Regions from separate parts of the Dietzia psychralcaliphila genome, predicted to be linked through region 2. Evidence: riboswitches for the same ligand, from Rfam matches in the RefSeq annotation. Region 2 holds a riboswitch; the other holds the start of a gene.

Region 1 (3,403 bases), 320 kb from region 2:
AGGAGACGACGAACCCGGTGAGGCCGGCGCTCATCCCGAAGCTCTCCTGGACGGCGTCCACGGCGCCGTTGATGACCGCGGTGTCGAAGCCGAACAGGAACCCGCCGAGCGCCGCCACCAGGGAGATGATCACCACCCGGCCGGTGTGGAACGACTCCTCCTCGTCTGAGCCCCTGGCCGAGACGTTCTTTGTGGACATGGCGTACCCCGCTCCCGGGCCGGTCGGACGTCCTATCACTGGTGAAGGGAGCGTAGGCCCGGGATGAATGTGGCGCAAGTCACAAGATCGAAGCGTGGTTTGCGGAGTACGAACCCACGGGACGAGAACACGTTCTAGGCTCTGAACCGTCTCGTCGTCATACCGAAAGGGCCATCGCCGTGAGTGCCTCCCCCGAGCAGATCCGTGCCACCGCAGACTCCTACATCGCCGCGCTGGTCGCCGGCGACCTCGAGGCGATCCTGGACCTCTACGCCGAGAACGCCACGGTCGAGGACCCGGTCGGCAACGGGACCGTCCACGAGGGCAAGGCGGCCATCCGCGAGTTCTACTCGTCCGTGGTGGCGATGAAGATCGACGGCGAGGTGATCGAGGCGCGGGTGTGCGGTGACGACCTGCTGTTCAACTTCGAGATCACCACCCACTTCGACGCCGACTCCAAGGCCACCATCAACGTGTGGGACCTGATGACCCACGACGAGCAGGGCAAGATCGCCTCGATGCGCGCGTACTGGACCCCGGAGAACATGAGCTGAACCGGGGCCGCCCGATCCGGCTGCATTCGGGGCCGGTGCGCGTTCTCATTCCCGGTCCGGCGCGTTCTGGGCCGGTGCGCGTCCGGACGCCCGATCCGGCGCGTTCTGGGACGCATCGGTCGAGAGGGAGTCGCCGAGAACGCGGCGGGAATCCACAGAACGCGCTCGATCGAGCCGGGCCGCGCATCCCGGACGAAGGCGCGGGCTACGCCTGCTGGACTAGCCTTGGATTCCATGATCACCGCCATCGTCTTCGTCCACGCCGAGACGGCGCGCATCCCCGAGGTCGCCGAGGCGATCGCCGAGATCGACGGGGTCTCCGAGGTGTACTCGGTCACCGGCACCATCGACCTCATCGTGCTGGTGCGGGCCCGCCGCAACGAGGAGGTGGCCGATATCGTCTCCGACCGCCTGAACAAGGTGCCGGGTGTGGTGAACACCGAGACGCACATCGCGTTCCGCGCGCTGTCCAAGCACGACCTCGAGGCGGCGTTCTCCCTGGGGTACGACGAGTAGACGCAGGCCCGCTTCGCACCGCGCGCTGCGCCCCGCCACCACGAGGGTGTTACCCCGTGCGCCGGTGTTCTCGGGAGGTGCCGCCACGGTCTCCGCGACGGATGTGCATACTGACACCACGACTTGCTGATTTCCGGATATGCAGGGGAAGACCGGTGAGAATCCGGCGCTGACCCGCAACGGTATGCCGTCACCTCGGTGACGACGAGCCCGATTACCTGCCCGGAGGTTCGCGACTCTGCCCATCGCCGCGGTCTGCGATCCGGAGTCCTGCACGGTCGGCGGCCGGACTCTTGCGACTGCCCTCCTGCGGGTCTCGTGTGTTCGTGGGCACACGACACGATCCGAGGTCTGATCATGTTCCGTCGCCAGTCCAGGTCCACCATCGCGCTCGCCGCACTCCTCGTCGCGGGGGCCGCCGTCGCGGGGTGCTCCCGCGGCGAGGCGCAGGAGAGCACCGCCTCCGAGCAGGCGTTCTCCGATCCCGTGACCATCACCAACTGTGGGCGGGAGTCCACGTTCGACGCCCCGCCCGAGCGCATCATCACGATGAACGCCCACGTCACGGAGACCCTCATCCAGATGGGTGCGGGAGACCGGATCGTCGGCCGGGGATACGACGACCGTGAGGACGTCCTCCCGGAGGTCGCCGAGGAGCTCGAGGCGATACCCGGGCTGGCCGAGGAGTATCCCACCTGGGAGCAGATCGTCGATCTGGAACCGGATCTGGTGGTGGCCGGCATGCGCAGCGCGTTCGACGAGAAGGAGGGCCGTAGCCGAGACGCCCTGGAAGCCGCGGGCATCGACACCTTCCTGTTCTCCGAGTACTGCGGCGACGGGTTCCCGGACTTCTCCATGCTCGAGACCGACTTCTCGCAGCTGGGCCGGGTCCTCGGCGTCGAGGAGGGCGCGCAGGAGCTCACCGACAGCATCGTCGACCGGGTGGAGGCGGTCCGGGCGACGCTCGACGAGGCCGGCGTCACGGGTACCCCCACCTTCTTCTACGACGGAGGAGAGGCCGAGCCGACGACGATCGGAGGCGTCGGCATCGGCCAGCTGATCGGCGAGTACGCGGGGGCGGACAACATCTTCACCGAGGGCGACCGCCCGTACCTCGCAACCACGTGGGAGATCCTCGGTGAGCGCCGGCCGGAGGCGATCGTAGTGCTCGACTACGGGGCCACCAGCGCGGAGGACAAGATCGCCTACCTGCGCGAACAGCCCATCATGTCCACCACGCCGGCGATCCGCTCCGACCGAATCGTGGTGGTCCCCCTCGCCGACTTCTTCGAGAGTTCCCGGATGGCGACCTCGGTCGAGACGATCGCCCGCGAGCTCTACCCCGACGCCTTCGGGCGCTGACATGGCGACGGTCGTCCACGACGGTGGCCGTGGCGCACGCGGCACGGGGGTGCCGGATCCGAACCGCCCCCCGGCAGCGTCCCGCCCCCCGTCACGGTCCCGCCACTCGCTGTCCCGCCGCTCGGTGCCGCGCCGCGACAGGCGCCCGCTGGGGCTGGTCCTCGCCCCGCTGCTGGGGCTGCTCGCCCTCTCGGTGGCGCTGGGGGTCTCACTGGGGTCGGTCTCCATCCCGCTCGGGGATGTCTGGGCGATCGTCGCCCACCGCCTGGCCCCGGGGTCGTTCACCCCGTGGTGGTCCGAGGCTCGCGAGGCGATCGTGATCGAGTCCCGGCTGCCGCGCGCGCTGATGGCGGCCGCGGTGGGTGCATCCCTCGCGGTGGCGGGGGGCGTGGCGCAGGCGGTCACGCGCAACCCGCTGGCCGACCCGTACCTGCTGGGAGTGTCGTCCGGGGCGGGATTCGGCGTGGTGGTCCTGACCGTGCTGGGCGTGGGTGCCGGGGTGTCGGGAGTCTTCACCCTCCCGATGGCCGCCTTCCTCGGCGCACTCCTGCCACTCGCCGGGGTGATCCTGGTGGCGAGACGCGCGCACGACACCACGGCGATCGTGCTGGTGGGGGCGGCCCTGACGATGGTGTTCTCGGCGCTCAACACGTTCACGCTGCTCGTGCTGGGCGACGACCACCAACTGGGCACCGTGATGCGCTGGCTCGCCGGCGGGTTCGGTGACGCCGGGTGGACCATGTTGCTCGCCCCGGTCACGATCCTCACCGTC
Region 2 (3,403 bases):
GGCAGTAGCCCGGTGGCGGCGATCGCCGCCACGACCTCGTCCGCGAGCTGTCCGTCCCGCCCGGTCGGCAGGGCCCGCAGTTGCAGGTTCGCGCGGGTCGTGACGTGCACGTCGTCGTCGCCGTATCGCGCCGCTACCCCGTGAAGCGCGGCGAGGGATTCCGGCGACACGCGGCCGCCTGGGACGCGCAGCCGGACCAGGGCGCCGTCGTCGGCGGGCCACGGGCGCAGCACTCCGGGACACATGTCGGTCCGGGTGCGGGAGGTCGGTCCGGAAACGCTCACGGGACCCAGTCTGACAGCCTGTTCGACGCGGCCCGGGAGTGGTAGTTTTCTAAACAATTCTTGAAGAATCGGAGTACCACCGTGACGTCCCACCGCGTACCCGCCCTCCTCGCCGCCCTCGTCGCCGCGGTCGCTCTGGTCGCGGCCGGGTGTTCGTCGGACTCCGTCACCCAGGCGGCCGGCACCACCTCGACGTCACCGACGGCCGGCACCGCCACCGCGCCACCGCCCGCCGGGTCGGTCGCCGGGGTGACCGTGCCGGACGCGTTCACCGCCCTGACGCTGATTCCGATCGGGAATTCGCCGCTACCGTTCCGGGGAACGGATGGCAGGTACCACGTCGCCTATGACCTGCAGCTGACCAACGCCACCGGGGTCCCGGCGAGCCTGGAGAAGATCGACGTGATCGATGGCACCGATCCCACGAAGGTCCTCGCCAGCTTCTCCGGTTCGGCGCTGATCGACCCGGAGTGCGATTTCGGTGACTGCAACCGCCTGCGTGGCCTCCCAGCCGGGGTCATCGACAGCGCCGAGATCCCGCCCCAGGAGAGCCGAGTTGTGTTCATCGACTTCGCGCTGGACTCCCTCGACCAGGCCCCCGAAGCGGTGTTGCACCACGTCTACGGGACCGGCGCCGCCTCGCCGGCCTTCGGGGAGCCGGGGCCCATCGACTACCTGGCCACGCCGGTCGCCTTCTCCACGCAGACAGTGCCGGTCGTCTCGCCACCGCTACGCGGCGACAACTGGGTCGCCCTCAACGGGTGTTGCGAACCGGGTTTCCCGCATCGCAGTTCGGTGATGTCGCTCAACGGGAAGCTGAACAACAGTCAGCGCTTCGCCATCGACTTCAAGCGCACCAACGACCGCGGCGAGTTCTACACCGGGGACAGGAACCGCAACGAGAGTTATGTCGACTACGGGGCCGAGATCCTCGCCGTCGCCGACGCCACGGTGGTCTCTGTTCTCGACGGTATGGAGGCCAATGCGCCGGGGGTCCTGCCCGCCAGCGACCCGGAGTTGGCGGCAGAGCTGACCGTCGAGAACGTGGACGGCAACCACGTCGTGCTCGATCTCGGCGGTGGGGTATACGCGATGTACGCCCACCTGATCTCGGGCTCGATCACTGTCGAACCGGGCGACACGGTGACCGAGGGTCAGGTGATCGGCGAGCTCGGGAACACCGGCAATGCCAACGCGTCGCACCTGCACTTCCAACTGATGGACGGGCCGAGCCTGCTCGAGGCGGATTCGTTGCCCTACGAGTTCAGGAGTTTCGACTACCAGGGGCAGGTCCCACCGCAGCGGGTAGCTGATGCCGACGACTATCTGGCCGGCACCTTCCTGCCGGAAGGTCCGCAGCAGCGGGAGGCGCGGACCGACCAGATGCCGCTCAACCTGGCGGTCGTGACCTTCCCCTAGCTTGACGAGCGACTCCGACCACTCAGCCCCGACGGCCGGACACCCGTGGGGGACCGGGGCCGGATAGGCTCGCCGGTGCCGTGGTGCTCGGGAAGCCGGAGGAAAAGCCGGCGCGGCCCTCGCCACTGTAGTCGCGGAGTCACGCGGCCCTCGTCCGTCCCCGAGTGGGGCGGAGACCACTGGATCCCGAGGATCCGGGAAGGTCGGTCGCGCGGCGTCGATGCGAAAGCCAGGAGACCGGCCACGGCGACATGTTCCACGAGGGTTTGGAGAAGAACATGCGCCATGACCGGCGTTCGGCGTCCCCTGACGACGCCTCGGCACCATCGAATGACACAGCACCATCGAATGACACAGCGTCACCGAGCAACGCGGCACCATCGAACGACACGGCACCATCACGAGACTCGGTGAACGCACCGCGCATCACCCTGCTGTCCACCTCCGACACGGACCTGCTCTCCGCGCGGGCCTCCCGCGCGCACTGGACGCTCGGCAACCCGTCCCGGATCGACGTGGAGGCGGACCTGCCCGGTCTGATCGCAGGCGCCGACCTGGTGGTGGTCCGGATCCTCGGCTCTCGGCGGTCGTGGGAGCCCGGATTCGCCGCGGTCCTGGCCTCGGGACGGCCGGTGGTCGTCCTCGGCGGCGAGCAGGCCCCGGACGCCGACCTGATGGAGCTGTCCACGGTGCCGATCGGGATCGCGGCCGAGGCGCACCGCTACCTCGCCGAGGGCGGGGAGCGGAATCTCGCCCAGCTGCACGCCTTCCTCTCGGACACGGTGCTGCTCACCGGAGCCGGCTTCGAACCCCCGGAGAGCGTCCCGGTGTGGGGGATGCCGCCACGACCGGGCGCCGACTCCCCGGCGAGTGGTCACGAACGACGAGATTCCCGGAACGGGACCTGGGAGAACGTGATCGGAACTGACCAGTCGCGGGGCGTCCCCCGCGTCGGGGTGCTCTACTACCGTGCCCACGAGGTCAGCGGGAACTCCGAGTTCGCGCACGCGCTCGCCGACGCGATCGACGCCACCGGGCAGGCCGTGGGCGTGCCGGTGTTCGCCGGGTCCCTGCGCTCGGCCCCCGACGAGTTGTTCGACGCACTCGGCTCGCTCGACGCCCTGGTCGTCACCGTCCTGGCCGCCGGCGGCACCACACCCGGAGCGGTGAGCGCGGGTGGCGAGGACGAGACCTGGGACGTCGAACGCATCGCCGCTCTCGACATCCCGGTCCTGCAGGGCCTGTGTCTGACGTGGAGCCGGGAGGACTGGGAGGCCTCCGACGACGGCGTCAACCCGCTGGACTCGGCCAACCAGATCGCCATCCCGGAGTTCGACGGCCGGATCATCACCGTGCCGTTCTCCTTCAAGGAGATCGACGCCGACGGCCTCCCGCGCTACGTGGCCGATCCCGAACGCTGCGCCCGCGTCGCGGGGATCGCGGTCTCCCACGCCCGGCTGCGCCACGTGCCCGCTGCCGACCGCCGGATCGCCCTGGTGCTCTCGGCGTACCCGACCAAGCACTCCCGGATCGGCAACGCGGTCGGGCTCGATACCCCGGTGTCGACCATCCGGCTCCTGCGCCGGATGCGCGACGAGGGGTACGACCTCGGGCCGGCCGACGGGCCCATCGCCCGCTTTCTCGATCGCTCCGAGGAGTTGCCCGACGACTCGGCCGCCGGTGACGCGCTGATCCACGCG

The links. A riboswitch is a leader RNA that binds a small molecule or an ion and turns the genes downstream of it on or off. The one in region 2 is predicted to bind cobalamin.
Region 1: linked by a shared signal. The riboswitch ahead of A6048_RS17645 (ABC transporter substrate-binding protein) and the one ahead of cobN (cobaltochelatase subunit CobN) in region 2 are both predicted to bind cobalamin.

What each region holds. Positions count from the first base shown of each region.
Region 1 is NZ_CP015453.1:3,804,406-3,807,808, reverse strand. Features, by position in the region: gene A6048_RS17660 (sugar porter family MFS transporter) at 1-199, opposite strand, end outside; gene A6048_RS17655 (SgcJ/EcaC family oxidoreductase) at 379-753, shown strand; gene A6048_RS17650 (Lrp/AsnC family transcriptional regulator) at 988-1,269, shown strand; adenosylcobalamin-variant (AdoCbl-variant) riboswitch at 1,401-1,497, shown strand; gene A6048_RS17645 (ABC transporter substrate-binding protein) at 1,627-2,631, shown strand; gene A6048_RS17640 (FecCD family ABC transporter permease) at 2,633-3,403, shown strand, end outside.
Region 2 is NZ_CP015453.1:244,001-247,403, forward strand. Features, by position in the region: gene A6048_RS01075 (nitrite reductase) at 1-284, opposite strand, end outside; gene A6048_RS01080 (M23 family metallopeptidase) at 366-1,703, shown strand; cobalamin riboswitch at 1,768-1,963, shown strand; gene cobN (cobaltochelatase subunit CobN) at 1,955-3,403, shown strand, end outside.